Regions from separate parts of the Bacillus sp. LJBS17 genome, predicted to be linked through region 2. Evidence: riboswitches for the same ligand, from Rfam matches in the RefSeq annotation. Region 2 holds a riboswitch; each other region holds the start of a gene.

Evidence for each region. A riboswitch is a leader RNA that binds a small molecule or an ion and turns the genes downstream of it on or off. The one in region 2 is predicted to bind S-adenosylmethionine.
Region 1: another riboswitch for S-adenosylmethionine. It lies ahead of metK (methionine adenosyltransferase); the one in region 2 lies ahead of metE (5-methyltetrahydropteroyltriglutamate--homocysteine S-methyltransferase).
Region 3: another riboswitch for S-adenosylmethionine. It lies ahead of metN (methionine ABC transporter ATP-binding protein MetN); the one in region 2 lies ahead of metE (5-methyltetrahydropteroyltriglutamate--homocysteine S-methyltransferase).

The regions. Positions count from the first base shown of each region.
Region 1 is NZ_CP079759.1:3,029,526-3,039,952, forward strand. It holds gene ytpA (phospholipase YtpA) at 1-495, opposite strand, end outside; gene KXZ66_RS15650 (gamma carbonic anhydrase) at 544-1,059, shown strand; gene alaP (alanine permease AlaP) at 1,305-2,696, opposite strand; gene asnB (asparagine synthase (glutamine-hydrolyzing)) at 2,832-4,730, opposite strand; gene metK (methionine adenosyltransferase) at 4,880-6,082, opposite strand; SAM riboswitch class I at 6,250-6,388, opposite strand; gene pckA (phosphoenolpyruvate carboxykinase (ATP)) at 6,585-8,168, shown strand; gene KXZ66_RS15675 (DUF2584 domain-containing protein) at 8,207-8,449, opposite strand; gene KXZ66_RS15680 (alpha/beta hydrolase family protein) at 8,501-9,274, opposite strand; gene KXZ66_RS15685 (ABC transporter substrate-binding protein) at 9,426-10,427, shown strand, end outside.
Region 2 is NZ_CP079759.1:1,362,810-1,373,236, reverse strand. It holds gene KXZ66_RS07130 (ABC transporter ATP-binding protein) at 1-1,538, shown strand, start outside; gene thiX (HMP/thiamine ABC transporter permease ThiX) at 1,513-2,277, shown strand; gene rsbRB (RsbT co-antagonist RsbRB) at 2,308-3,141, opposite strand; gene isp (serine protease Isp) at 3,364-4,323, shown strand; SAM riboswitch class I at 4,456-4,611, shown strand; gene metE (5-methyltetrahydropteroyltriglutamate--homocysteine S-methyltransferase) at 4,739-7,027, shown strand; gene guaD (guanine deaminase) at 7,200-7,670, shown strand; partial or broken gene KXZ66_RS07100 (hypothetical protein) at 7,719-7,895, opposite strand; gene KXZ66_RS07095 (organic hydroperoxide resistance protein OhrB) at 7,922-8,332, opposite strand; gene ohrR (organic hydroperoxide resistance transcriptional regulator OhrR) at 8,475-8,918, shown strand; gene KXZ66_RS07085 (organic hydroperoxide resistance protein) at 8,949-9,374, opposite strand; gene proA (glutamate-5-semialdehyde dehydrogenase) at 9,500-10,427, opposite strand, start outside.
Region 3 is NZ_CP079759.1:3,265,705-3,276,131, forward strand. It holds gene sufD (Fe-S cluster assembly protein SufD) at 1-990, opposite strand, end outside; gene sufC (Fe-S cluster assembly ATPase SufC) at 1,008-1,793, opposite strand; gene KXZ66_RS16905 (YuzK family famiily protein) at 1,987-2,124, opposite strand; gene KXZ66_RS16910 (carboxymuconolactone decarboxylase family protein) at 2,318-2,695, opposite strand; gene metQ (methionine ABC transporter substrate-binding lipoprotein MetQ) at 2,780-3,604, opposite strand; gene metP (methionine ABC transporter permease MetP) at 3,618-4,286, opposite strand; gene metN (methionine ABC transporter ATP-binding protein MetN) at 4,279-5,304, opposite strand; SAM riboswitch class I at 5,410-5,516, opposite strand; gene KXZ66_RS16930 (SCP2 sterol-binding domain-containing protein) at 5,631-5,975, opposite strand; gene KXZ66_RS16935 (thioredoxin family protein) at 6,082-6,402, opposite strand; gene KXZ66_RS16940 (toprim domain-containing protein) at 6,404-6,766, opposite strand; gene KXZ66_RS16945 (YusG family protein) at 6,844-7,080, opposite strand; gene gcvH (glycine cleavage system protein GcvH) at 7,136-7,519, opposite strand; gene KXZ66_RS16955 (arsenate reductase family protein) at 7,586-7,942, opposite strand; gene fadE (acyl-CoA dehydrogenase FadE) at 8,053-9,837, opposite strand; gene KXZ66_RS16965 (acetyl-CoA C-acetyltransferase) at 9,852-10,427, opposite strand, start outside.

The sequences.
Region 1 (10,427 bases), 1.7 Mb from region 2:
CGAATCATTTTGGTCAGCCTCGATGACGTCCTCATTGCGCGTCGCCATATCAATTGATAATCCCGAATCAACCTTAAGTGACGGAGCGATGACATTCAGGCCTTTTGATGCAAGATCAAGCGCTTTATTCACTTTAATTTGCAGTCCGAGACACGGTGATGATAAAATAATTCCCGTAATCTTGGGATTTCTTTGCTGTTTAATCCATTCAATCGCGACCAGACCGCCCATGCTGTGACCTAGAAGAAAAACCGGCAGATCAAAAGTTCGCGCTTTATCTATCCAAGCATCTACTTCATCAATGTATTCTTGAAACGAGCGAATATGCCCTCTCGCTCTTGTCGTTGTTCCCTGTCCAGGCAAATCGCCCATGACAACGTGATAACCCGAGGACCGCCACATTTCAATCAGCCATTTATATCGTCCGTGATATTCACTTGCCCCGTGAATAATTACAATCACGGCAACAGGTCTGTCTGCTTTCCAGGTCCACATGCTCTTCACCTCATACGAAATTTAAATAGAGAAAGAAGGATGAATCTTATGATCTACCCTTATAAGGAACACAAGCCAGATATCCACCCAACAGCCTTTATAGCTGATAATGCAACAATTACCGGTGATGTCGTGATCGGAGAACAGTCCAGCATTTGGTTTTCTGTTGTCATAAGGGGAGATGTTGCGCCGACCAGAATCGGAAACAGAGTCAATATCCAGGATTTAAGCTGCCTCCATCAAAGCCCGAACAAGACGCTGCTCATTGAAGATGACGCCACGATAGGCCATCAGGTTACACTTCATAGCGCTGTTATCCGCAAGAACGCCTTAATCGGCATGGGCTCAATCATTTTAGACGGAGCCGAAATTGGCGAAGGCGCTTTTATTGGTGCCGGCAGTCTTGTCCCGCCTGGAAAAACCATTCCGCCTGGCCATCTCGCCTTTGGCCGCCCTGCAAAAGTCATCCGCCCTTTGACGGAAGAAGACCGAAAAGATATGCAAAGAATACGGTCAGAATATGTAGAAAAGGGCCAATATTATAAATTTCTTCAACAAACATAAGACCTGCTTCGTCTTACTTTACCATTTTTCAAATTATATTTGAAAGCAATAACCATCGTTAACCCGGACGTCATCACAGTTCGGGTTTCGATTTTTCCATAAAACGTTCACATATAGCATGAAACGTATGACTTTTATCTTATCACAAAACTATAAACAGCCTCTGCAAACACACATACCTATTCTTTCCTGTTCTCTATTTTCTATGAGCACACACAAAAAGAGCCCACTGGGAGCTCTTTTTGTCAGCTGATATTTCGTTCGCTGGCAGCAGCCGCATTTTTTTTGTGAAACCCTTTTCCATAGTACACAGCCAGCAAGATGAGAAACCATATCGGCCCGATAATCACGGCTACTCTTGTATCAGGGCTGTAAGCCATAAGAATGACGACGAATGCTAGAAATGCCAATGACACATAAGACGTAAACGGAAATAAAGGCATTTTGTACTTTAATTGTTTCTTTTCTTCCGGCTTCAAACTTTTCCTGTATTTTATTTGAGAAAGCAAAATGATTGCCCACGTCCAAATCGCTCCGAAGGTCGCAATACTTGTAACCCAAGTAAATACCTTCGCAGGGACAACATAGTTTAACAGCACTCCGACTAATAAAGCCCCCGCTGAAGCCAGAACAGCTTTACCCGGGATGCCGCCTTTCGTCAGCTGACCGTATGCTTGTGGCGCCTCTTTCTGTTCCGCCAAGTTAAACAGCATCCGTCCTGTGCTGAAAATACCGCTGTTGCATGAAGACAGCGCGGCAGTCAACACGACAAAGTTAATGATACCTGCCGCCGATGGAATGCCCACTTTTTGAAATGTGAGAACAAATGGGCTTCCTTGAGAGCCAATTTCCTGCCACGGATAAATAGACATAATGACAAATAAAGCGCCTACATAAAAAATCAAAATCCTCCAAAATACTGTATCGATTGCTTTGGCTAACGATTTTTGCGGGTTTTTTACTTCGCCAGCCGTCACCCCGATCATTTCAATCCCTAAATAGGCGAACATGACCATTTGAAGAGACAATAGAACCCCTTTTAAACCATGAGGGAAAAATCCTCCGTTGTTCCACAAATTGCTGATTCCAGTGGCAATGCCCCCATTGCCGACTCCTGCAATAATCATCAATAAACCGACAGCAATCATGGATAAGATCGCAACAATTTTAATCAATGCGAACCAAAATTCCAACTCACCGTAAGCTTTGACAGCCAGGAAATTAACACCCGTCATAATGACCAGTGCCGATAACGCCCAAATCCAGTTTGGCACGTCAGGAAACCAGAACCCCATATAGATACCGACAGCAGTAATTTCGGCCATACAGGTGACAACCCATAAAAACCAGTAGTTCCACCCTGTTAAATAGCCTGCAAGCGGTCCCAAATAATCACGCGCATACCTGCTGAAGGAGCCTGCGACCGGTTTTTGAATGGCCATTTCCCCAAGCGCTCTCATAATAAAAAACATGACCAGGCCGCTTGCGGCATACGCTACCAAAATACCAGGCCCTGCTAATTGAATAGCTGATGCGGAGCCGAGGAACAACCCTACTCCTATAGCAGCTCCTAAAGACATTAAAGAAATATGCCTTTCTTCGAGTCCGCGGTGCAGCTCTTGTTTTTGTTTTTGCATGCTTCTTCTCCCCTAGAAAAAAATATCATTATATCATTTTTCTGAATATTCCGTACGGATTGGGTAAATCAATGATGATGGAGAAATAAAAGGATAACAACAAGGCTTTCGACTACTCGAAAGCCTTGTTGTCTGTTACACAAAGATGACTTCTTTAGGCTGATGGCTCAGCTCTTCAGGCATATACCGTTTTTCAATATTGATGCTGTGCCAGATCATAAAGATCAGTACAGTCCAGATTTTACGGCTGTTATCAGCCTTGTCCGCACAATGGTCTTCAAGAAGCTGAAGGACATAATCCTTATGGATATAAGCATCCGTTTGGCTTTCCTGAATAATATTCCGCACCCATTCGTTCATTTCGTTTTTCAGCCAATGACGGATCGGTACAGGGAAACCGAGCTTTTTGCGGTTTAATACATGCTCAGGCACAATTCCTTCAGCGGCTTTGCGAAGAAGATACTTCGTCGTGCCGTTCTTCGTTTTCAGCTCATCAGGAATTTTTGAAGCGACGTCGAATACGACTTTATCCAAGAACGGCACACGCAGTTCCAAAGAATTCGCCATCGTCATTTTATCCGCCTTTAACAAAATGTCGCCGCGCATCCAAGTGTGGATATCGACATACTGCATTTTATTGATATCGCTGTACGAGCTGCTTTCCGTAAAGTAAGTCTTCGTCACATCGCGATATGAAAGGTTCGGATTATAATGCTTCAACAGCTGCTTTTTGACAGACTCTTCAAAGATTTTCGCGTTACCGATATAACGATCTTGAAGCGGAGTACAGCCGCGCTCAAGCAGGCTCTTTCCTCTCATACCTTCAGGCATAACGGCAGCAACGTGCAGAAGCATCTTTTTCAAGCCGGACGGAATCCGTTCAAACGGTTTAAGCGAAAGCGGTTCACGGTAAATGTTATATCCGCCGAAGAGCTCATCCGCTCCTTCACCTGATAAAGCAACCGTAACATGTTTTTTCGCTTCTTTTGCAACAAAGTACAACGGAATCGCTGCCGGGTCAGCTAGCGGGTCATCAAAATGCCATACGATCTTCGGAAGCTCATTCATGTATTCCTCAGGCGAAATGACTTTGCTGATATTTTCGATGCCCAGCGCCGCTGCCGTTTCTTTCGCTACATCAACCTCACTGAAGCCCTGCTGTTCAAAGCCGACAGAGAATGTTTTTAAGCTTGGATGAAATTCCTTCGCAACAGACACAATAAAGGAAGAATCAATCCCGCCAGACAGAAACGAACCGACAGGAACGTCACTTCTCATATGAACGTTTACAGAGTCATAGATCGCGTCTCGGACTTCTTTCACAAGCTTGTCTTCTTCAGTCTGAACCGGCTTGAAGTTCGCTTTGAAATACGTTTTGAATGTGATATCGCCGTCCGGGCGGATTGTGAATTGTGAACCCGGCTCTACTTTTTTCACATGGGCATCAAGCGTGCTTGGTTCAGGAACAAATTGGAAAGACATGTACTGCTGCAATGCCTCTTTATCTATTTCAATATCATTCTGAGCAACCATTAAACTTTTTCTCTCTGAGGCAAAATAAACCTGATCATTGATCGTTGTGTAGTACAACGGTTTAATGCCGAATGGATCTCTTGCCCCATAAAGCACATGATCGTTTTTATTCCAAATCAGAAAGGCAAACATACCGCGCAGTTTGGACGCCGCTTCTTCTTTATAGTGACGGTAAGTCGCAAGAAGAACCTCTGTGTCCGAATCCGTGTTGAATGTGTACCCCTTTGCTTCAAGCTCTTCTCTCAGTTCAATATAGTTATAGATTTCTCCGTTAAAGATAATCCAATATGTTTCATCTTCATATGATAAAGGCTGTCCGCCATTTTCTACATCAATAATGCTGAGCCGTCTGAATCCGAAGCCGACGTGCTCATCATGGAAATATCCATCACTGTCAGGACCGCGGTGAACGATCATTTGGTTCATTTGTTTGATTAGTTCTTCTTGATCAGCGGTTTGAGCTAACGGATGCTTGTTAAAAACCCCGACAAATCCACACATAGTATTGCCTCCATAATTAAAATTGTCATCATTGAACCCCTATTTATAGACGCTGTGAATAGTATTTGGTTTCACAGTTATGTAAAAAAATAAACATGAATACAACGATAAAAAAGGGAAAGCCGCTTAACCAGTAAGCGGCTATAAAATTATTCTCCTAACGCTTCTTTACGCAGCTGCTCCGCTTTGTCTGTGCGCTCCCATGGAAGGTCAACATCGTGACGTCCAAAGTGGCCGTACGCAGCAGTTTGTTTGTAGATCGGACGGCGCAAATCAAGCATTTTGATAATGCCGGCAGGTCGTAAATCAAAGTTATTGCGAACAACTTCAATCAGTTTTTCCTCAGAAGCTTTTCCTGAACCGAATGTGTTGATTGAGATTGACACAGGCTGTGCAACACCGATCGCGTAAGCAAGCTGTACTTCGCAAGAATCAGCAAGCTCAGCCGCAACGATGTTTTTCGCAACGTATCTTGCCGCATAAGCTGCAGAACGGTCTACCTTCGTCGCGTCCTTACCTGAGAACGCGCCTCCGCCGTGGCGTGCATAGCCGCCGTACGTATCAACGATGATTTTGCGTCCTGTAAGTCCCGCATCCCCTTGAGGGCCTCCGATTACGAAACGTCCTGTAGGGTTGATGAAATATTTTGTTTCTTCATCAATCAGCTCTTCAGGAACAACCGGATTGATGACATGTTCTTTAATGTTGCGCTGAATTTGCTCAAGTGTAATTTCAGGATGATGCTGAGTTGAAATAACAATCGCGTCAATGCGGACTGGTTTGTTATTTTCATCGTACTCAACCGTTACCTGTGTTTTGCCGTCAGGGCGAAGGTACGGAAGAATATCTTCTTTACGGACTTCACTTAGGCGGCGGGCTAATTTATGGGCAAGTGAAATTGGAAGAGGCATAAGCTCTTTCGTTTCGTTGCACGCATAACCGAACATTAATCCTTGGTCACCCGCACCAATCGCTTCAATTTCTTCGTCGCTCATTGTGCCTTCACGGGCTTCAAGCGCTTGGTCTACGCCCATCGCGATATCAGCAGACTGCTCATCAATTGATGTTAAAACCGCACAAGTTTCCGCATCAAATCCGTATTTTGCACGTGTGTATCCGATTTCTTTAATGGTTTGGCGAACCGTTTTCGGAATGTCAACATACGTAGAAGTTGTGATCTCTCCGCTTACAAGAACCAAACCTGTTGTCACAGATGTTTCACAAGCAACACGCGCGTTAGGGTCTTTCTTTAAAATTTCATCTAAAATGCTGTCAGAAATCTGGTCACAGATTTTATCCGGATGCCCCTCCGTAACAGATTCTGATGTAAATAAACGACGATTTTTACTCATGATTTGCTTCCTCCTGCACAAGGCCTCCCGAAAGACCTTGTATATATGATACGGAACTCGCTCCCTCTTATACAATGTACAGTTATATTAGAGAATGTTAATTGGCATATTTATGAAATAAAAAAACCTTTTCCATCGAGGAAAGGGTTTGGTCTTTGTGCCTTTCACTCTTATCGCTCAAGGAATCATACAACCTTGCAACAGGTTAGCACCTTGGTTGTCTCACTCAGTTGAACATAATAAATAACAGAGAAACCGGTTGCTGGGCTTCATAGGGCCTGTCCCTCCGCCAGCTCGGGATAAGAGTATCCGCTCAATGAAATATCTTATCGTAAAAGGGTTTGCAATGTCAATATGATTCAGAAGAAATAGGCACCTATATTGAGGGAAAACAATGGAAATGCACACACAAAAAATAATAAATAGTATAGACTATTTGAAAATATATGTTATACTAATTCACAATTAGCAAAACACAAAAAACGATAAAGGAAGGTTTCATATGAACTCAGTTGATTTGACCGCTGATTTACAAGCCTTATTAACATGTCCAAATGTGCGTCATAATTTATCTGCAGCACAGCTAACAGAAAAAGTCCTCTCCCGAAACGAAGGCATTTTAACATCCACAGGTGCTGTTCGTGCGACTACAGGCGCTTACACAGGACGCTCACCTAAAGATAAATTCATCGTGGAGGAAGAAAGCACGAAAAATAAGATCGATTGGGGCCCGGTGAATCAGCCGATTTCAGAAGAAGCGTTTGAGCGGCTGTACACGAAAGTTGTCAGCTATTTAAAGGAGCGAGATGAGCTGTTTGTTTTCGAAGGATTTGCCGGAGCAGACGAGAAATACAGGCTGCCGATCACTGTCGTAAATGAGTTCGCATGGCACAATTTATTTGCGCGGCAGCTGTTTATCCGTCCGGAAGGAAATGATAAGAAAACAGTTGAGCAGCCGTTCACCATTCTTTCTGCTCCGCATTTCAAAGCGGATCCAAAAACAGACGGCACTCATTCCGAAACGTTTATTATTGTCTCTTTCGAAAAGCGGACAATTTTAATCGGCGGAACTGAGTATGCCGGTGAAATGAAGAAGTCCATTTTCTCCATTATGAATTTCCTGCTGCCTGAAAGAGATATTTTATCTATGCACTGCTCCGCCAATGTCGGTGAAAAAGGCGATGTCGCCCTTTTCTTCGGACTGTCAGGAACAGGCAAGACCACCCTGTCGGCAGATGCTGACCGCAAGCTGATCGGTGACGATGAACATGGCTGGTCTGATACAGGTGTCTTTAATATTGAAGGCGGGTGCTACGCTAAGTGCATTCATTTAAGCGAGGAAAAGGAGCCGCAAATCTTTAACGCGATCCGTTTCGGGTCTGTTCTCGAAAATGTCGTTGTTGACGAAGATACACGCGAAGCCAATTATGATGATTCCTTCTATACTGAAAACACGCGGGCAGCTTACCCGATTCATATGATTGACAACATCGTGACTCCAAGCATGGCCGGCCATCCGTCAGCAATTGTATTTTTGACGGCTGATGCATTCGGAGTCCTGCCGCCGATCAGCAAACTAACGAAGGAGCAGGCGATGTACCATTTCTTGAGCGGTTACACGAGTAAGCTCGCCGGAACCGAACGTGGTGTCACGTCTCCTGAAACGACGTTCTCTACATGCTTCGGCTCACCTTTCCTGCCGCTTCCTGCTCACGTCTATGCTGAGATGCTCGGCAAAAAGATCGATGAACACGGCGCAGACGTTTTCTTAGTCAATACCGGCTGGACCGGGGGCGGCTACGGCACAGGCGAACGAATGAAGCTTTCTTACACTAGAGCAATGGTCAAAGCAGCGATTGAAGGTAAATTAGAGGATGCTGAAATGATAACTGACGATATTTTCGGCCTGCACATTCCGGCACATGTTCCTGGCGTTCCTGATCATATCCTTCAGCCTGAAAATACGTGGACCAACAAGGAAGAATACAAAGAAAAAGCAGTCTACCTTGCAAATGAATTCAAAGAGAACTTTAAAAAGTTCGCACATACCGATGCCATCGCCCAGGCAGGCGGCCCTCTCGTATAAAAAACAAAAGCCAAGAGCAATTATGCTCTTGGCTTGTTTTAATTGACGGAATGCAAAGAAGTCAGCTTGTATGTAATGATGGTCCGGCCTTCTTCCCATTGAAGCTTCTGCACTTCAGCTGTGCCTGACTTTTCGCCAAACTTTGTTTTGCGTACATCCATTGGAATCTCCATCGGATATACTCGGTATCCGTCCTTCTCTAACGTGAATATATTTTCATCTATGCGAACTTCTTTTCCTTTTGTCACAATCAGTGTATTAAATTCAACAGGCATTCCCAAAGTGAAATCCCCTTTCGTTCTCTTTTTTCTTTATCATAACATATTTCACTGTCAGCGGTTTTTCATCCATTGTGTGAGCTGCCGCACGATACGCCGGTTTTCTTTTGGCGGGAAATAATGTGTGAATGTACTGTAGTACCACGTCTCCACCGGCTTATGCAGTTGTTTTAGCTTCTCTTCAAATAAATAGGAATGCTGAATCGAAACATTTTGGTCTTTTTCTCCATGGATTAACAGCACGGGTGCCTGAATTTTATTTACTTGGTCAAACGGTGTCCTCCATTGATATTCCTCAGGCACCTTTTTCGGTGTTCCGCCGATGACTCTTTTCATCATTCGCCGCAAATCCTGCCGCTCCTCGTATGTAAGAATCATATCACTGACGCCTCCCCAGGAAACAAATGAAGCTGCCTGCCCGCCCATTTCGATCGCAGTGAGCATTCCCATAATTCCGCCGCGGGAAAAACCGAAGATGTGGATTCTATCCTTCTTGACATTTGGGTGCTGCTGAAGCAGGCGAAAAGCAGAAAATGCATCCTCCCTGTCTTCTCCTGCAAAATCCTCATTGCCTTCTCCTCCTTGATTTCCTCTGTAAAAAGGAGCAAACACCACAAACCCTTGGGATGCAAACTGGATAATCCGGCCCGGCCGAACCATGCCCACGCTTTTAATCCCGCCGCGCAAATATAAAAATCCGTCATATTGTCCGGGTTCCGCTGGCTCAGCCAGAAGCCCCTTAACCCGTAATCCATTTGACAGATAGCAGATCGTATACAAACGCACATGCTGGCTTGGCGACGGAAATCTTCTTTTCTCTACAATCAAAACAGCCGCCTCCTTTTTTTCTATATGCTTTCCTTACTCCAAAATTACATCCGGAGAACCTGGTTAGGCATTCACACATTTTTATACCCATCATACGATATGTAAAGCAAAAAAGGATATTAACTTGATGCGAAATAAGGAGGTTGTCTATGTGAACAGATGGTTAAGGCTGAGCTTCGCCTGTGTCGGCAGTATCTTTCTGATGTTCGCCCTGGCGGCTTGCAAGCAGGAAGAAACGCTCACAAAAGTCAAGGTAGCTGAAGTGACCCATTCAATTTTTTACGCACCTTTATATGTTGCTGAGTCTAAAGGGTTTTTTAAAGAAGAAGGGCTTGATGTCGATGTGAATACGACCTGGGGCGGAGACAAAACGATGACATCGCTTCTTTCCAACGGCTCCGACATCGCGCTTGTCGGGTCAGAAACATCTATTTATGTCGAAGCGCAAGGGGCTAAAGATCCCGTCATTAATTTCGCCCAGCTGACTCAGACAGACGGAACGTTTCTTGTCGCGAGAGAAGATGTTGAACACTTCGACTGGGATCAGTTGAAAGGAAAAACGTTTCTCGGTCAGCGAAAAGGCGGCATGCCGCAAATGGTCGGCGAGTATGTACTGAACAAACATAAGATTGACCCGCATAAGGATATAGACCTCATCCAGAACATAGACTTCGCCAATATTGCCAATGCGTTTGCTTCTGGAACCGGTGAGTATGTACAGCTCTTTGAACCGCAGGCTTCTCTCTTTGAGAAAAAAGGCATCGGCCATATCGTGGCTTCATTCGGAGAAGAATCAGGAGAGGTTCCTTATACGACTTTTATGGCGAAACAAAGCTATTTGAAGAAAAATGAAGACACAGCCGTCAAGTTTACAAAGGCCATTTATAAGGCGCAACAGTGGGTTGAAAACCATTCTGCGAAGGACATCACAGATGCCATTAAAGATGAATTTGATGATACCGACCCAGACGTCATCGAAACATCCATTGAACGCTATAAAAAACAGCATTCATATTCACCAGACCCTCTGCTTAACGAAAAAGAATGGGAGCTTCTCCAAACCATTATGGATCAATCGGGAGAACTGCCGAAGCACATTCCATACAATCAGCTTGTAAATAAAGAAATTGCTGAAAAAGTCACCTCGGAGAAA
Region 2 (10,427 bases):
AATGTGTTTTATTATTAGGACCGAGCGGATGCGGTAAAAGCTCGCTCGCCCTTTGTTTAAACGGTCTATATCCGGAGGCTTGCGACGGCATTCAGTCCGGACATGTATTTCTATTTCAAAAGCCGGTCACAGATGCTGAAACCTCCGAAACGATTACTCAGCATGCCGGGGTCGTTTTTCAGGATCCTGATCAGCAGTTCTGCATGCTGACGGTGGAGGACGAAATAGCGTTCGGGCTGGAAAATCTGCAAATTCCAAAAGAAGAAATGACAGAGAAAATCAACGCCGTATTAGAAAAATTACGCATTACCCATTTAAAAGAAAAAATGATCTCAACCCTTTCAGGAGGACAAAAGCAGAAAGTGGCTCTCGCCTGTATTTTGGCGATGGAGCCTGAGCTTATTATTTTAGATGAGCCGACCTCTCTTTTAGACCCTTTCTCAGCTCGGGAGTTCGTTCATCTGATGAAGGATCTTCAGCGGGAAAAAGGTTTCAGCCTCCTCGTCATTGAGCACCAGCTTGATGAATGGGCGCCTTGGATTGAGAGAACGATCGTACTCGACAAATCAGGCAAAAAGGCACTGGATGGCCTGACGAAAAATCTATTTCAGCATGAAGCGGAGACACTAAAGAAATTGGGCATCGCCATTCCAAAGGTCTGTCATCTGCAGGAAAAGCTGAGTATGCCGTTTACTTTATCAAAAGAGATGCTGTTCAAAGAGCCTATTCCTGCCGGGCATGTCAAAAAGAAGAAAGCCCCTTCTGGGGAGAGTGTGCTTGAAGTCAGCAGCCTTTCGTTCGCGAGAGGACAGCAGGCGATTTTCAAAGACATCAGCTTTTCGTTGCGCGAAGGCTCTTTAACGGCGCTTGTCGGTCCGAACGGAACTGGAAAATCGACGCTCCTATCAGTTCTGGCCAGTCTCATGAAACCGCAAAGCGGCAAAATCCTTCTCTATGATCAGCCGCTGCAGAAATATAAAGAAAAAGAATTGCGTAAACGGATGGGATTTGTTTTTCAAAACCCTGAGCATCAATTCGTCACCGATACGGTGTATGACGAGCTTCTGTTCGGCCAGAAAGCAAATGCTGAAACTGAGAAAAAAGCGCAACACCTGCTGCAGCGTTTTGGTCTTGCGCATTTGGCTGATCATCATCCGTTTGCGATCAGCCAAGGGCAAAAACGGCGACTGAGCGTAGCTACTATGCTCATGCATGACGTAAAGGTTTTATTATTAGACGAACCAACCTTTGGCCAGGATGCCCGCACGGCGGCTGAATGCATGGAAATGATTCAACGTATCAAGGCAGAGGGAACTGCTGTCCTTATGATTACACACGATATGGAGCTAGTCTCTTCGTATGCTGACAGCGTGCTTGTGCTTCACGATACAGGCCTGGCCTTTGACGGATCTCCAGCGCAGTTGTTTTCTCAAGAAACAGGGCTTGTTCAAAAAGCAAAGCTCACCCTTCCCCTTCTATATGAATGGATGGCATTTCAAGAGGAGGTGCGTGATGAAGCAACCGTTACATCTCATTAATCCGACTGTGAAAGCGGCGGCGGTTTTTTGTTGTGTCGTCATGCTGTCGTTTATTTACAACCCTTACACTCCGGCATGTTTTTATATCATCATCGTTGCGGGCGTTTTACTGGCGGCCGGAATCCCATTGAAAAAATGGTTGTTGTTTACGATTCCGTTTTTGATTTTAGCATTCGGATGCGTGTGGACAGCCGCAGTTTTTGGAAAAGTGCCGACAACATCGGATAATTTTTTGTTTCAAGCAGGCCCTATCTCAATTAACAGCGATAATGTGTCTGTCGGCATCTCTCTCGGGTTTCGTATTTTATGCTTTTCCGCCTTATCGATGATGTTTGTTTTTACAACCGATCCGATTTTATTTATGCTGAGCCTTGTCCAGCAGTGCAGGCTCTCACCTAAGCTCGCGTACGGTGTCATTGCAGGCTTTCGCTTTCTTCCGCTGTTAAAGGATGAGGTCCAGCTGATTCAGCAGGCTCATAAAATCAGAGGAGGAGCGGCGGAGAGCGGCATCATGAATAAAATCGGTGCGTTAAAACGATATACCATACCGCTATTGGCAAGCGCCATCAGAAAAGCGGAACGGACAGCGCTTGCGATGGAATCGAAAGGATTTACAGGAAGCAGAAACCGGACATACTACAGGACATTGAGCGTGAACCGGCGCGACTGGGTGTTCTTTTGCCTCGTCCTCTTATTATTCGCGGGATCCTTTCTCGTATCTTTATGTTTCGCATCATAAAAAATCCGCTATCACAGATAGCGGATTTTTTTATTGATGATAGTTTAATGCTTGGGCAAGGTTGGTTTTAATAGTAATATTCGAAAAGTCAATCCCCAGCTGTACAGCAGTTTGCGCAATTTCAGGCCTGATTCCTGACAGGGTTGACCGGACACCGATCAGATTAAGCGCCTCAATCAATTTAAAGATCTGGTGCGCCACCATCGTATCCACCACAACAACACCTGACAGATCGATTAACAGATGCTCCACACGTCTTTTCGCACAAGCTTGAAGCGTGTTTTCCAGAATAAACTTCGCCCGTTCGGTATCAATGTCACCGACAAGCGGCAGCAGAGCTGTTGATTTGCTCAGGGTAATGACAGGTGAGCTTAATTCCAATATCATTTCTCTTTGGGCGTTTAATTGCTGCTTGGCATTCATTTCAGCGTGATCAACGAATGTATATATGGTGAAATCAAATACTTTTACAATCAAATCAGCCCATTTTTGCTTCTCTCCCGGTTCAAACGCTGATTCATTTTCTTCTGCGAACTTCTCAAAATACTTCGTATATAATCTCCTGTTTCTCATAAACTCCCGAATGACATACTGAACCGGTGTGTCGAGATGTTTTTGATCGTTGGTCAGCTCAATGACCCACTCTTGAAACTCTTCGAGAAATTGTTTTTCCGGTAAAACATACATGTAATTCAGATGCCGGTAAAATTCTCTGTCCTGCTCTTTCAATTCTTCCGTTACTGTTGCATTATGTAGGGCGTAAAGCGAATTCGGATCACTTTCCTCCATCGTTTCAATCCATTCCTCGGCCATTTGTTCCACATGCTCTGAAAAAAATGCATATAATTTTTCATTCAGTTTCATGACACTGCTCCTTTCCCCAACACTATTATAACTTGACTTACAGTTGAATCCCAGTCATACACGCCGAAGCCATCCAATATTTTGAAAATTACTAATTCTTTGGTGTGTATCCTATTTTTTCAAAATGCTTCAAATGGCTCTGTCCGAGCGCTTGTTTTTTTCATATAATATGAGGCAACACCCTTGAATCCACTTGAAAGCATAAAAAAGGAGGGCTTTTTTATGAATGGTGAAATCCGCTTGATCCCGTATGTGACGAATGAGCAGATCATGGATGTAAACGAGCTTCCTGAGGGCATTAAAGTGATTAAGGCGCCAGAAATGTGGGCAAAAGGGGTAAAAGGCAAAAATATTAAAGTTGCTGTATTAGACACGGGCTGCGACACAAGCCACCCTGATTTAAAAAATCAAATCATCGGCGGAAAGAACTTCACGGATGACGACGGCGGCAAGGAAGATGCGATTTCCGACTACAACGGACACGGCACACACGTCGCCGGAACAATTGCAGCTAATGATTCAAACGGAGGCATTGCCGGAGTCGCGCCTGAGGCAAGCCTATTGATTGTGAAGGTTCTTGGCGGCGAGAACGGCAGCGGACAATACGAATGGATAATTAACGGCATCAACTACGCGGTGGAACAGAAAGTCGACATCATCTCAATGTCCCTTGGAGGGCCAAGCGATGTGCCAGAGCTAAAAGAAGCAGTGAAAAACGCAGTGAAAAACGGAGTGCTTGTCGTTTGTGCAGCGGGAAATGAAGGTGACGGCGACGAACGCACAGAAGAGCTTTCCTACCCCGCAGCTTATAATGAAGTGATTGCAGTTGGATCTGTTTCTGTAGCGCGAGAATTATCAGAATTTTCTAACGCAAATAAAGAGATTGACCTTGTGGCACCAGGAGAAAACATCTTATCCACCCTTCCCAACAAGAAGTACGGTAAGCTGACCGGCACTTCAATGGCTGCCCCTCATGTCAGCGGTGCGCTTGCTTTAATCAAAAGCTATGAAGAAGAATCATTTCAAAGAAAGCTTTCTGAATCTGAGGTTTTCGCACAGCTAATCCGCAGGACACTTCCTCTTGATATTGCAAAAACGCTGGCAGGAAATGGATTCCTGTATTTAACAGCTCCTGATGAGCTCGCAGAAAAAGCAGAGCAATCACATTTGTTGACCCTATAAGATTATTTTTCTTATATAATATACACCACATCATGTAAATAAAAATTTCAAATTCTATGTTGACAATGAATTTGAATTACTGTTAAGATTACCAACAAATGATTCAACTTTTCAAAAAATTAATAACATTTTCTCTTATCGAGAGTTGGGCGAGGGATTGGCCTTTTGACCCCAACAGCAACCGACCGTAATACCATTGTGAAATGGGGCGCACTGCTTTTCGCGCCGAGACTGATGTCTCATAAGGCACGGTGCTAATTCCATCAGATTGTGTCTGAGAGATGAGAGAGGCAGTGTTTTACGTAGAAAAGCCTCTTTCTCTCATGGGAAAGAGGCTTTTTGTTGTGAGAAAACCTCTTAGCAGCCTGTATCCGCGGGTTAAAGAGAGTGTTTTACATATAAAGGAGGAGAAACAATGACAACCATCAAAACATCGAATTTAGGATTTCCGAGAATCGGACTGAACCGGGAATGGAAAAAAGCACTTGAAGCGTATTGGAAAGGCAGTACTGATAAAGATACGTTTTTGAAGCAAATCGACGAACTATTTTTATCCGCAGTAAAAACACAAATTGACCAGCAGATTGATGTTGTGCCTGTTTCTGATTTCACACAGTATGACCATGTACTCGACACAGCAGTCAGCTTCAACTGGATCCCGAAACGTTTCAGACATTTGACTGACGCTACCGATACATACTTCGCTATCGCCCGCGGAATCAAAGACGCCGTATCTAGTGAAATGACAAAATGGTTTAATACAAATTACCATTACATCGTTCCGGAATATGACGAGAGCATTGAGTTCCGTCTGACAAGAAACAAACAACTCGAAGATTATCGCCGGATCAAACAGGAATACGGTGTGGAAACAAAGCCTGTGATTGTCGGCCCTTATACGTTCGTTACGCTTGCTAAAGGCTATGAACCGTCTGAAGCAAAAGCGATCCAAAAACGACTTGTGCCATTATATGTACAGCTTTTGAAAGAGCTTGAAGAAGAAGGCGTAAAATGGGTTCAAATCGATGAGCCGGCGCTCGTTACCGCCTCTAGTGAAGATGTCCGCGGTGCAAAAGAATTATTTGAAAGCATTACAAGTGAGCTTTCATCCTTGAATGTGCTTTTGCAGACGTATTTTGATTCTGTTGATGCTTATGAAGAGCTGATCTCTTACCCGGTTCAGGGAATTGGCCTTGATTTCGTTCACGACAAAGGCAGAAACCTGGAACAGCTTAAAACACATGGCTTTCCGACAGATAAAGTGCTGGCAGCCGGCGTTATCGACGGACGCAACATTTGGAAAGCGGACCTTGAAGAGCGTCTCGATGCCGTTCTTGATATTCTCAGCATTGCAAAAGTTGATGAACTGTGGATTCAGCCTTCCAGCAGCCTGCTGCATGTTCCAGTAGCGAAACACCCTGATGAGCATTTGGAAAAAGACCTATTGAACGGATTATCCTACGCAAAAGAAAAGCTGGCCGAGCTGACAGCTTTGAAAGAAGGCTTAGTATCAGGAAAAGCGGCGATCAGCGAAGAGATTCAGCAGGCTAAGGCTGATATCCAGGCGCTTAAACAGTTTGCAACAGGCGCCAATTCTGAACAAAAGAAAGAGCTTGAGCAATTAACTGATAAAGACTTCAAGCGCCCGATTCCGTTTGAAGAACGTTTAGCCCTGCAAAATGAATCTCTCGGCCTTCCGCTTTTGCCGACGACAACGATCGGCAGCTTCCCGCAGTCTGCTGAAGTGCGGAGCGCACGCCAAAAATGGCGGAAAGCTGAGTGGTCCGATGAACAGTATCAAAACTTTATCAATGCGGAAACAAAAAGATGGATTGATATTCAGGAAGAATTGGAGCTTGATGTCCTTGTTCACGGCGAATTTGAACGGACAGACATGGTCGAATACTTCGGTGAAAAGCTGGCCGGTTTCGCCTTCACTAAATATGCCTGGGTTCAATCATACGGCTCACGCTGTGTCCGCCCGCCAGTCATTTACGGAGATGTTGAATTTATTGAACCGATGACAGTGAAAGACACAGTCTACGCACAGTCATTGACTTCCAAGCATGTAAAAGGAATGCTGACGGGCCCGGTTACAATCTTAAACTGGTCTTTCCCTCGAAACGACATCTCGAGGAAAGAAATCGCCTTCCAAATCGGGCTTGCCCTTCGCAAAGAAGTTAAAGCGCTTGAAGACGCAGGCATTCAAATCATTCAAGTCGATGAACCAGCGCTGCGTGAAGGCCTTCCATTAAAAACCCGCGATTGGGATGAGTATTTGACTTGGGCGGCAGAAGCTTTCAGATTAACCACTTCTTCCGTGAAAAACGAGACACAAATTCATACACATATGTGCTACAGCAACTTCGAAGATATCGTTGATACAATCAATGATCTTGATGCCGATGTGATTACAATCGAACATAGCAGAAGCCACGGAGGATTTTTAGATTACTTAAAAAACCACCCGTATTTGAAAGGGCTTGGCCTTGGTGTATATGACATTCACAGCCCTCGTGTGCCGTCAACTGAAGAAATGTACAATATTATCGTTGATGCGCTTGCCGTCTGTCCGACTGACCGCTTCTGGGTAAATCCAGACTGCGGATTGAAAACAAGACAGCAGGAAGAAACGGTTGCAGCATTGAAAAACATGGTTGAAGCTGCAAAACAGGCAAGAGCACAGCAGACACAGCTAGTATAATTTGAAAAAACCATCTGCATTTGGCAGATGGTTTTTTTCTATAATACAGCCACAATAGTTTCTTATTTTAGCAAATCCCCCAATTACTTTGTTTATTTTGCACTTTTTTAAGAATGTTCTTTGCATTTTTTTCGGCTATACTAATAACACTCTATTGACAGGAGGGATTGGGATGAATCATGAAACGTTCTTAAAACGGGCTGTCACTCTCGCATGTGAAGGAGTGAATGCAGGAATCGGCGGGCCTTTTGGAGCCGTTATCGTGAAAGACGGAGCCATTATTGCAGAGGGACAGAACAACGTCACAACAAGCAATGATCCGACTGCCCACGCGGAAGTCACAGCTATTCGAAAAGCCTGTAAGGTGCTAGGAGCATACCAGCTTGATGACTGCATTTTGTATACGAGCTGTGAACCATGCCCAATGTGCTTGGGCGCCATCTACTGGGCCCGGCCTAAAGCCGTTTTCTATGCAGCTGAGCACACAGACGCTGCCGAAGCCGGGTTTGATGATTCATTCATTTATAAAGAAATTGATAAACCTGCTGAAGAAAGATCGATCCCCTTTTATCAAGTGACACTAACAGAGCATTTATCCCCGTTTCAAGCATGGCGGAACTTCGCCAATAAGAAAGAATATTAAAAGGATCAGGCATGCGCGGCCTGGTCCTTGTTATTTCTCCAAGTAGCGCTATGCCCTGTGCAAATACAAAACAGCAATCATGCGCGCCGGAATTCAGCTTGGCAGACACCGAGCCAGCCGCCCGCTTCACCTGTAACTTTTGGTTTAAAGGCATGCTTCAAACGCTTCTCTGAAGTTTTATCATAAATCTGTGCCCGCCCCGCATGCTCCGACACCAAAAAACATCCTGAGAACACTCAGGATGCCGGTCATTATTTTAATTCTAGTTTTACATCAACATTTCCTCTGGTTGCCTTTGAGTAAGGACAGAATTCATGAGCGGCGTTGACAAGCTCTTGTGCCTTTTCCCGATCTAAATCTTTCGTGTTCACAACAAGTGTGACACCGATTTTAAACCCGCCGTCGCTCTCATCCTTCATGAGGCTGACCTGCCCTTCAATCTCCGAATCAATTTCGATATTCTGCTCTTTGGCTACGTGTTCGAGCGCGCCGCCGAAGCATGCAGCATACCCTGCCGCAAAGAGCTGTTCCGGATTTGTGCCGGTTTGTCCTTCTTTTTTGGCATTTGGCATGACAATATCAAAATCAAGAACACCGTCATCTGATGTAATATGTCCTGCTCGTCCGCCTCGCGCGGTTACTTTTGCTGTAAATAGTGCCATATTTCCCAACCTCCTTATTTGTATCTAGTTGTTATATTTCCCTTTCTGATCTTTTTAAACATGCTATGTTTGCCGAGAATAGGAAAAGTGAGGTTTTTCAGATACAATAGAATCGAATGACAAAAAAGAGTTGGTGAACAAAATGGAAAATAAATTTGATCATATGAAATTGGAGAATCAGCTATGTTTTTTGCTATATGCAAGTTCGCGGGAAATGACAAAGCAATACAAGCCGCTGCTTGATAAGCTGAATATAACATACCCTCAATATTTGGCTTTGCTTTTGTTATGGGAACATGAAACGCTTACTGTCAAAAAAATAGGCGAACAGCTGTATTTAGATTCAGGAACGCTCACTCCGATGCTTAAACGAATGGAACAACAGGGTTTGATTACGAGAAAAAGATCTGAAGAGGATGAGCGGTCCGTGTTGATCAGCCTGACAGAGGACGGAGCGTTATTAAAAGAAAAAGCGGCTGACATTCCAGAGACAATTCTGGGGCTCTCAAAGCAGTCTGGGGAGGATCTCAAACAGTTAAAATCCGCTCTATATACATTGCTGGAAACACTTCATCAAAAAAATTGAGGATGCCTTGTACAGGCATCCTCTTTTTATTTATTCAGCAACTTCAAGTGTCACATCAATATTTCCGGAGGTTGCTTTTGAGTACGGGCAGACGCCGTGCGCTTTTTTCACAAGCGCCTCCAATTCTGATGCACTGACTCCTTCTCCTTTTACTTGCAGCGTCACACCCAGCTTATAGCCCTGGTCCGCTTCATCCTTTAACAGGCTAACATTTGCTGTAACCTCTGTCTCTACTTTTACCCGTTCTGTTCTTGCGACAAGCTGCAGGGCGCTGTCAAAGCAAGCTGCATAACCTGCTGCAAACAGCTGCTCTGGATTTGTCGCTTTTTCTAATTTCTTGGCTCTCGGTGTCCCCGGCATTGCGACATCAAGCTCAAGAACGCGGTCTGATGAAATGACCTTTCCTTCTCTTCCTCCTACCGCTGAAACAGTTGCGGTAAATAATGGCTGACTCATTTTTCATTCCCCCAATATATTTTATACAATTAAATTGTACACAATTAAATTTGAAATGTCAATTTTTCGCGTATAAAAAAGCTTATCTCGTAATGAGATAAGCTTTTTCATTGAACTTTGCCCCGCTATTCACGGATTTGCCCAGTTCCTTTAATGATGTATTTTGTAGAAGTCAGTGCAGGAAGCCCCATCGGTCCTCTTGCATGAAGCTTTTGCGTGCTGATGCCGATTTCGGCTCCGTAGCCGAATTCAAAGCCGTCGGTAAAGCGGGTTGACGCGTTATGATAGACCGCGGCAGCATCGACAGCCGTTTGAAAATATGCCGCGTTTTTGTCATTTTCAGTTAAAATCGCTTCTGAATGATTGGTGCCGTATTGTTGGATATGCTTCACAGCTTCTTGGACGTTTTCAACCGTCTTTACACTGAGGACAGGCGCTAAAAATTCGGTTTCCCAATCTTCTTTTGATGCTTGTTTGCTTGAAGGATGAAGTTCACACACCAATTCATCACCGCGAATTTCAACTCCCGCGTTTTCCAGCTGGTCCAGCAATTCTTTCCCGTGCTGTCTTGCCCAAGCCTTGTGAATCAGCAATGATTCAATCGCGTTGCATACGGAAGGGCGTTGCGTTTTGGCATTTACGACAACCTTTTCTGCCATTTGCGGTTTGGCTGTTTCGTCAATGAATATGTGGCAGTTTCCTGCTCCCGTTTCTAATACAGGAACTGTTGATTCTCTCACAACGAGATCAATCAGTTTCTTGCCTCCGCGCGGAATCAATACGTCTAAGCCATCATTTAACGTAAAGAGCTCTTTTGCTGTCTCTCTGCTTGTATCCTCAATCAGCTGCACAGCGTGAATCGGAAGCGCTGATTGCTCAAGTGCTCTGTGAATGACACTGACGAGCGCTTTGTTGCTGTGGATGGCTGAGGAGCTTCCCCGCAGCACAACCGCGTTCCCTGTCTTCAGGCAAAGGGTAGCCGCATCAACTGTGACGTTTGGCCTCGCCTCATAAATCATTCCTACGACACCGAGCGGCACACGGATTTTTTCA
Region 3 (10,427 bases), 1.9 Mb from region 2:
GATAGAAGAAGCGGAATCCTTCATCACACCGTGCTTCAAGATATAGCCTTCAGAAGCTTTACCGAAATGGATGATTTGTGTTGTGAAGTTTTCTGTTTGCTCTCCTCTTCCGACAACAACCGTTTTCGTATCGCCGTATGTGCCGTCACCGTAAAGGTTTGTTGTGTTTTCGGAAATCGTGTCGCCATCGTTCATCAGGCCGAGAGCCCACTCGATTTTGCTGTCGCGTCCGCGCGCAGCACCGCGGCGGTTCACATAAGTTGTCACACCGCTTGACAGATTATCCACCGCACCGTATGTCACGCTGGCATTATCACCTGTGATGACCTCACTGATAATATTGAAGACAGCGTCTTTCGGGTTTACAGTGCTGATGTAGTTTTCTACATATGTTACAGAGCTGTGGTCTTCAGCCACAATCAGCACGTGGTTGAATAGAGCTGTATCATTGCTTTCGTGGACATAAACAGCCTGAACCGGCGTCTCCACCTGAACATTTTTCGGAACATAAAGGAATGCTCCTCCGTTAACAAGAGCCGCGTGAAGTGCAGTTAACTTATGTTCGTCAACCTTCACGCCGTCCTTCATAAAGTATTTCTCCACCAAGTCGCTGTGCTCGCGTGCAGCAGTCAGAATATCAGTGAAGATGACGCCTTTGTCTTTCAATTCTTGAGAAAGAGAAAGATGTGCCGGCGTCTGGTCACGCTGTACGTATAATGTTTTATCTTCGTTTTCAATGTCGATCAGCGCTTTTACTTCATCAGTCAAATCTTCTAATGAAGAAAGCGGTTCGTTATCTACTGTATGCTTCGCGAAATTCGTGAAGTTCCAGTTTGTGATTTTTGTTTTGTCAGGTTTCGGCATCGGCAGATCCTCAGCTTGTTCAAGAGCCTGTAAGCGCAGGTTCTTCAGCCAGGCAGGTTCTTGGTGCTTTTCGGAAAAGCTTTTGAGATACTCCTGATCTACGGATAGTTTTGTACCTAGTGTCATATTAATCCCCCTAACGCTTACGCTTCTTGGCCAACAGTTTCGTCTTCAATGCCAAGTTCTTGTTTGATCCAGTCATAACCTTCTGCTTCAAGACGCTGTGCAAGCTCTGCACCGCCGGATTTTACAACGCGGCCTTGCATCATAACGTGAACAACATCCGGAGTGATGTAGTTTAACAGGCGCTGATAGTGAGTGATCATCAAGCAGCCGAAGTTTTCGCTGCGCATTTTGTTGATCCCTTTTGATACAACTTTCAAAGCGTCAATATCAAGACCTGAGTCAATTTCATCAAGGATGGCGATTTTCGGTTCAATCATCATTAATTGAAGGATTTCGTTGCGTTTTTTCTCCCCGCCTGAGAAGCCTTCGTTAAGATAGCGCTGAGCCATTTCAGGGTCCATTTCAAGGAACTCCATGTTTTCGTCCATTTTGCGGATGAATTTCATGAGAGAAATTTCATCGCCTTCTTCTCTGCGCGCGTTGATTGCTGAGCGAAGGAAGTCGGCATTTGTCACACCGCTGATTTCACTTGGGTACTGCATCGCAAGGAATAAGCCTGCCTGCGCACGCTCGTCCACTTCCATCTCCAGTACATCTTTGCCGTCAAGCGTGATGCTGCCTTTTGTTACTTCATATTTAGGATGCCCCATAATAGCAGCTGATAAAGTGGATTTACCAGTTCCGTTCGGGCCCATTACTGCGTGGAATTCTCCACCTTTTATTTCAAGGTTTACACCCTTTAAGATCTCTTTCCCTTCGATTTCAACGTGAAGATCTTTGATCGTTAATGTTGAAGCAGCCATATCTATACCTCCAAAAATATATAATCATTATTCTCATTTTATTCTCATTCTAATTTTATAACAAATGAAAAGTAAATACAACTTTTTATCGTGCCTTGCACATTCCTCAAGTTTAACAAAGATCAGCACTTTATTAAAGCGATTGAAAAAGAAAAAGAGTGGATTCCCACCCTTTTTTAAAAGATTGATTTTCTCAATAAGCTCCCGCAGAAATCCGCTTGCTTTTTTCATAATCAAGCTCTCTCTGCCGCTCTACTTTCATTCTTGTTTCCAGCCGGCGTCCATATTCCTCGTATCCAATTCCGTGTGACAGCTGCATCGCTTTTTCCATTTCTGACGTATAATCGAGGTTCAGTCTGTCCTGGCTGCTGCAAATAATGAATCAATCCCTTCATATATTTGCTTTTTATTGTACCAGTGCTGCGTTGGATGCCGCAAAAACGATTTGGCATGAAATAGCGGCAGATGAGACGAAAGCATCCTTTCAGAACAAATGAGAATGGTTTTTCGGAATATTCCTTCTCTTAATGCGTGGTGTTTCCGAATTCCTCAATGCACTGTTGAACGACTGTCACGCCTTGGCTGAAAGCCGCGCCGCCTCCAAATGCCGCTGCCACACTGACGGCTTCGAGAATGTTTTCTTCTGTCGCTCCCTGATCGAGACAGCCTTTTGTATGATAGATCATGCAATATTCGTCCTGAGCATTGATGGCAATTCCGAGGGCGATCAGCTGTTTTTCTCTTTCAGTCAGAGAATTCCCGGCAAAGCACTGTTCAGTAAATTCGTTAAATTTTCTTCCCATCAGCGGCATCTTTTGTTCAAATGTGCCTAAACCATGTTTATATTGTTTTAACGCGTCCTGCATGCTTCCTCTGTCTTGATTCAAAGAAAATCCCTCCATCTGTTTAACATTCCTTTTTATTATGAACAGCTTTTAGGAAAATACGCGAAAAAAACCCCGGAATTCTCATCCGGGGTTTCAGTCTTATTCAGATACAGGAAGCACAGCTCCGTCGTATTTTTTCTCGATGAAGTCTTTGATCTTTTTAGAGTGAAGAACTTCCATCAGCGCTTTTATTTTTGCAGAATCTTCTTCGCCTTTTCTTACTGCGATGATGTTAGCGTATGGGTTGTTTTTCGTTGATTCTACTTCAATTGCATCTTTTTTAGGATTTAATTTATTTTGGATCGCATAGTTTACATTGATGAAGGCCGCGTCTCCTTCTTTGTTTTCATATGCTTTTGCCGTTAATTCAGGCGCCACTTTTTTGAATTCAAGGTTTTTCGGGTTTTTCTTAATGTCTTTCAGTGTTGCGTCAATTGTTTCTACCTTAGAATCAAGAGTGATTAATCCAGCGTTTTCAAGCATTGCAAGCATACGTCCTTGTTCAGCAACGTTGTTTGTCAGAATGATTGTCGCACCGTCTGGAAGGTCTTTCAGTGATTTGTATGTTTTAGAGTAAATACCGAATGGCTCTAAGTGAACAGCGCCGGCATTCACAAGTTTGTAATCTGTGTTTTCTTTCATTTCTTGCTCAAGGTAAGGAATGTGCTGGAAGTAGTTCGCGTCCACTTCTTTATCAGCTAAAGCTTTATTGTACATTTTGTAATCACTAAGCACTTTCACTTTCAGCGTATAGCCTTTTTCTTTCAGCAATGGTTCAGCTTCTTTTAAAATTTCCGCATGCGGTGTTTTTGTTGCCGCAACGACAATTTCTTTCTTGCCGGATTCAGCGCCGTTATTCGAACCGCAGGCAGCCATGACTCCTGCAAATACAAGCAGTAATGCACCCAAAAATAGCTTTTTCAATGTAAATCCTCCCTTATCGTTTGTCTATAATATTTGTTATTAGATCACCGATGATTTGAATAATAAACACGATGATTAAAATAAACACAGTAGCAACGAAGGTAACATCAGCGTTATTAGACTGATATCCTTCTACGTACGCAAGGTTTCCAAGGCCTCCTGAACCAATGGCTCCGGCAATTGCCGTTGAGCCGATCAAAGCGATGGCAGTAACCGTAATGCCAGAAATAAGAGCAGGCATTGATTCCGGAATCAGCACTTTGAAAATAATCGTAGACGTTTTCGCGCCCATTGATTTAGCGGCTTCAATCACACCTTTATCCACCTCACGCAGCGCGATTTCAACAAGGCGCGCGTAAAATGGTGCCGAGCCGATTACCAGCGCCGGCAATGCGGCGTTTGGCCCTAAGATCGTGCCGACTAAAAATTTCGTAAAACCTAATAGTAAAATAATTAAAATAAGGAACGGAATCGATCTGAATATGTTAACAACGGCCGCAATCACAGAGTTGACCGCTTTATTCTGCCAGAGGCTTCCTTTGCTCGTCAGAAAGAGCAGCAAGCCGAGGATGACCCCGATGACAAAAGCAAACAGTAAAGAAATCAGCGTCATATAAAGTGTTTCATATGTCGCGTTCCATAATTCAGTTAAATCAACGTTTGGGAAGTATTTTTCAAACATTCGTGATCACCTCTGCTTTCACCTGTTTGTCATTAATGAATCGGATCACGTTTTGCACTTCTTCCTCGTCTCCGTCAATGTGGATGAACAGTGAACCGTAAGCCCCATCCTTCGTCTGCGAAATTTTCCCTTGCAGAATATTGACGCTGACATTGAAGTTTCTGATCATCTCTGTAATCAGAGGCTGTTCAGCTGACTCACCGACAAATGTGAGCTGAACCATTTTTCCTGATGCTGTATCATCAAGAAGGTGCTGAAGCGTCTCTTTCGTTTCTTCCGGCTCTGTCACCTGCTGAACAAATCGTTTTGTCATTTGTTCCTTTGGATTTTTGAAGACATCGAGAACCTCGCCTTCTTCGACCACCTTGCCGTTTTCCATGACGGCGACTCTGTTGCAGATTTTGCGGATGACATGCATTTCGTGCGTAATCAGCACAATCGTCAAACCGAGTCTTTCATTAATATCGGACAATAGATCCAGAATTGAATCTGTCGTTTGCGGATCTAATGCTGATGTCGCTTCGTCACAAAGAAGAACCTTCGGATTGTTTGCAAGCGCTCTGGCAATTCCGACACGCTGCTTCTGACCGCCGCTCAGCTGGGACGGATAAGATTTTTCTTTTCCTTCTAAACCTACCAGTTTAATCAGTTCATTGGCGCGCTTGATCCGCTCGCTCTTTTTCACCCCGGCAATTTCTAAAGGAAACATGATATTATCTCTGACAGTCCGCGACCAAAGCAAATTGAAATGCTGGAAAATCATACTGATCTCATGGCGTGCTTTTCTTAAACCGCGTCCATTTACTTCATTAATCTTGGTTCCCGCCACTTCCACGGTTCCTGAGGTTGGTTTCTCAAGGCCGTTCAGCAGACGGATTAAGGAACTCTTACCAGCTCCGCTATATCCTATAATTCCAAAAATCTCACCTTTTTTAATGGAAAGCGAGACGTTTTGGACAGCATTGACATCTCCATGTTTCGACTTGTAAACTTTTGAAACATCCTGAAGATTGATCAAAGCAATCACCTGCCTTAACACTATTCTAAGAAATCTTCCGGTTTTTTCTGCAAAAGAAAAGCCTTTCTGCACACTTGAGCAGAAAGGCTTATATAAAATGCCTTTCTCTCATCTTTCAAAGCTGAACGCTTCGTGTGAATTGGCACCATTTCAACAGTGTTGATGGTTGCCGGGCTTCATAGGGCACTTCCCTCCACCTCTCTTGATAAGAGAAATATATAGTCTTTTTCGTCCGGAAATTCTTAATGTAGAATAGCACGGCGAATGATTAAATGTCAATAAAATAAATGATGTCAACTTTTACTATTATAATAATTTATTATTTTTTAATTTTTTAAAATCCTCTGAAAAAATCCATTTGTCAGCCAGAGAATGGCTTCCAGCTTTAACAGGGCCCTGAATGACCCCTTTACTTTGAGGCTTCCGCTCTGAATAAGGTGCTGAAGGGAAATGTCTCCGTGCAATAAATCAATAATTTCCGTTTGGTTTCCGTAAAAGGTCAGGTTGGACGTTTGGGGCGGAGAAACTTTTTTCATTTCTCCCTGTTCGTTTATTGAGACGGTTAAGGCTTCTGCTTCTCCTTGGAAGGTAATGAGCAATGTTGAGGCATTCAAAAGGGGTTTTAAAAACAGATGCTGATACTCATCTTCTAAAACTTCCGCTTTCTCCATATGTACAACCTCCTATTTGTTGGTCATACATACACATTTCTCTCTTTGTCGCAAGAACCCCTTTATAAAACGAACGACAATTTCATTGGATATGCTGAGAAATATGTCATAAATGGGATGCGGAAGATGATTTTTGTTTGATCAGCTCATATAAATAAGAAACGGAATGAAATGCATATCCTCTTTCGACCATCTTTCCGCCTTTAAACAGCAGAAAACAAGGGACGCTTTCAATTTGATACGCTTTTGCGAATGTCGGAGAGTAATTGACATTGTTTTGATAGAAGGCGACATCCGGCAGCATTTCTTTCACCACTGTCAGCATTTTGCTTGCAAGCTGGCAGGTGCCGCAAAACGGAGTATATAAATATAGAAGGTACACATCATCTTCAATGTGATCAAGTTCGTGTTCTTGGAGTTCTTTCATGCTATACACCTCGGGACTTTCTTTCAAGAAAAATAGTATGGACATTCAGATTCGCACGCAGCAATACAGAAGCGATATGGTGCCTGGGCGCAGCCGCTACTTCCTTATAGGCTCTGTCGACATGGAGATGGCAGGCTTCATTAAATTCACGCTTCAGCTGTTTTCTCAATTTCTCACCTGATTCATCAGCATCAACTAATATATAGACGTCTTTATCATAAAGCTCGTCAGCCAATTCCTCGAGCCTCAGCTGGCTGATTGTTCCGTTTGTGCAGATAATGCGCACCGGTTCATTCAGGACGCTTTCGATTTTCTCTTTATCTGATTTCCCCTCGACAATCATAACCTTTTCCAGCTCATCCATCTTCATCTTGTTCACCTGCCGCGTCAAATTTGAAACGTTCAGATTGTAAAAGAAGGCAGTGAAATTCACCGCCAACATTAACACCAGCCGTTTTCGTAGTCACAATCTACATATTTTGCGTCGTCTCCAGAGACCACATCGGCTGTCTTATAAAATTTCTCATTTTCAAAGGAATAACCGGACTTAAGCTCATATTCATTCATGCTTGTCATTTGGCCGATCATCTCATTATCATGATATAACGAGAGCCGGCCATTTTGAAAGCGGCCTGTCACGTCATTGGTGACATCGAGCTTTTGTTTGTCGAAAGCCATATTGGACACCTCCCATAACGTTAGCGTGTCCAATTGCTTTTACGGCTATCCTGTTTTAGTCTTCTTGTGTCATCTCTTCGTATTGCTCTGCTGTCATCAGTTTTTCAATTTCAGAAGCGTCAGATGGCTCAACGACGATCATCCATGCTTTTTCGTACGGAGATTCGTTGACGAATTCCGGACTGTCATCAAGATCTTCGTTTACTTCCACAACCGTTCCGTTAATCGGTGCATAAAGCTCAGATACCGTTTTAACGGATTCAACACTGCCGAATGGCTCGTCCGCTTTGATTTCAGCGCCCACTTCAGGAAGTTCGACAAACACGATGTCGCCTAGTTCGGACTGGGCAAAATGCGTAATTCCGATTCTGGCTTTTTCTCCTTCAACTTTTACCCACTCGTGTTCTCCTGAGTAACGCAAATCTTTTGGTATGCTCAATTGAATCCCTCCATTTTTTACAGCACTACAATAAGAAGATACCACACTTTTCAAAAAAAATTTACATTAAGCCCAGTTTTCTTCAAATTGGTCTTCTTTAAATCCGACAGTCACTTTTTCACCGTCTGTTGTAAGCGGGCGTTTGATCAGCATGCCATCTGAAGCCAGCAGCTCGAGCTGTTCGTCCTCTGACATGTGATACAGCTTTTCCTTGAGATTGAGTTCGCGGTATTTCATGCCGCTCGTGTTGAAAAATTTCTTGAGATCCAGCCCGCTTTTTTCATAAAGCGCTTTTAATTCTTCTTTGCTTGGCGGCTGCTCAGCAATATGTATTTCGTTTATTTCTTTTCCATGCTCTTCAAGCCACTTCTTTGCTTTGCGGCACGTTCCGCATTTAGGGTACCAGTAAAAAGTTAACGACATCTTCTTCCCCCTCAATAAAATAATCGAGGTTATTTTAACACAGTTTGTTTTAAAAACCTAAAACAGTGCTTCTTAAAAAAGAGCTCCGCGCATTCGGAGCTCTTGGCCAATCAGACAGTATATTTCTCAGCCTCAAAAATGCCTGCCGCCGCCTCGCGTTTTTTCTGAATCACGTTTTTAGGCGTTACGCGCGTCAGCTTGCGCAGAGCGGAAAGCATCATGCGGAGTGAATCTCCTTCTTCCATTGCGATAAGGGATTCCTTCGCATGCGCTTCAATTTCGTTAAAGGCCTCTTGAACGAAAATTTCTGTGTACAGCACCTTTTGCGCTGCTTTTTCAGCGCCTTGTGCGGCAATGGCCTTTTCCGTTCTGAGCACGGCTGATTCCATTGCGTATACATTGCTGACGATATCCGCTACGTTCACGAGAATTTCTTGCTCACGATCGATCGCTTTTCCGTATTTTTGCGCGGCTAGGCCGGCAGCAAACAACGCAATTTTTTTGGCTTGCTTGACGATATATTTCTCCTGCTCTAAGACGCCGCTTCCAGGCTCTTCAGGCATAAGCATCATGAGTTCTTCCTGCAGCGACTGCGCTTTTTCGAATAAAGGCAGCTCGCCTTTAAGCGCTTTTTTCAGGAAGGTGCTTGGCACGATTAACCTGTTGATTTCGTTTGTGCCTTCAAAAATCCGATTGATCCTTGAATCCCTATAGGCCCTTTCTACTTCGTACTCCTGCATAAAGCCGTAGCCTCCATGAATCTGCACGCCTTCATCAACGATATAATCAAGCGTTTCAGAGCCGAATACCTTATTCAGAGAGCATTCGATGGCGTATTCCGCAATCGATTTGGCGATTTGCCGGCCGTCCTTGAGATCTTCGGCCGTGAACTGGCTCATATTGTCTTCAAACAGCCCGACGGTTCTGTATACAGAGCTTTCCATCGCATACAGCCTTGAGGCCATTGTCCCGATTTTTTCCTGTGTCAATGAAAAACCAGCAATCGGCGTTTTAAATTGGCGGCGCTGATTTGCGTATGCCGCAGACAGCTCGATGACGCGTTTAGATGCGCCGATTGTGCCAACCGCCAGTTTGTAACGGCCGATGTTTAAAATATTAAAGGCGATGACATGCCCTTTGCCGATTTCTCCGAGCAGGTTTTCCTTTGGCACTTCAGCTTGATCCAGAATGAGGGTTCTTGTCGATGATCCCTTGATTCCCATTTTCTTTTCTTCCGGTCCCGTGGAGACACCCGGGAACTCTTTTTCTACAATAAAGGCTGAAAACTTGTCGCCGTCTACCTTAGCGTAAACCACAAATACATCGGCAAAAGCAGAGTTGGTAATCCACTGTTTTTCCCCTGTTAATACATAATGGGTTCCTGCTTCATTCAGCACAGCTGTTGTTTTTGCTCCAAGTGCATCAGACCCAGAGCCAGGCTCAGTCAGAGCATAAGCGGCGATCTTTTCGCCTGAAGCGAGTCCAGGCAAATATTTTTTCTTTTGTTCTTCTGACCCGAAAAAGACGATCGGCAAGGAACCGATACCGACATGCGCGCCATAAGAAAGAGAAAAGCTTCCCGCACGCGAAAATTTCTCAGTGATGAGTGCCGAGCTGATTTTATCTAGGCCGAGTCCTCCGTATTCTTCCGGCACATCGGCGCCAAGCAGCCCTAGTTCGCCCGCTTTCTTCAACAGTCTGACAGAATGCTCGAATTGGTGGTTTTCGATATCATCTATATGAGGGAGAACATCTTGCTCGATGAAATCCTCCGTTGTTTTCGCAATCATTTTATGCTCGTCAGTGAAATCCTCCGGTGTATACATTTGATCGTATGTGACATCCTCGATTAAAAATCCGCCGCCTTTTTGTACTTCAGCCGCTTTTTTTGCCATTTGTTTTTCCCCCTTTAGCATAATTCAAATACACCGGCCGCTCCCATCCCGCCGCCGATACACATGGTCACGACTCCAAATTGCTCGTTTCTCCGTTTCATTTCATGGATGAGTGAGAGTGTAAGCTTTGTGCCCGTACAGCCAAGCGGGTGTCCAAGCGCGATTGCGCCCCCGTTGACATTCACTTTTTCTTCATCAATTCCCAATTCCCTGATTACTTGAATGGCCTGTGAGGCAAAAGCTTCATTCAGTTCAAACAAGCCGATGTCCTGCAGCTGAAGTCCGGCAAGCTTCAAAGCGCGCGGAATTGCTTCCACCGGTCCGATTCCCATCACTTCCGGCGGCACGCCGCCTACGGCAAAGGAGCGGAATTTCACAAGCGGCGCCAGGCCAAGAGCATCGGCTTTTTCCCGGTCCATCAGCATGACAGCCGCCGCTCCGTCACTTGTCTGCGAAGAATTGCCCGCAGTCACCGTCCCGTCAACGGAAAAGGCCGGGCGCAATGTCGATAAGATGTCTGCAGTCGTTTGCGGGCGAACACCTTCATCCTGAGAAAATACAAATTGTTTTTCCTGAGGCTTATGGTTTTC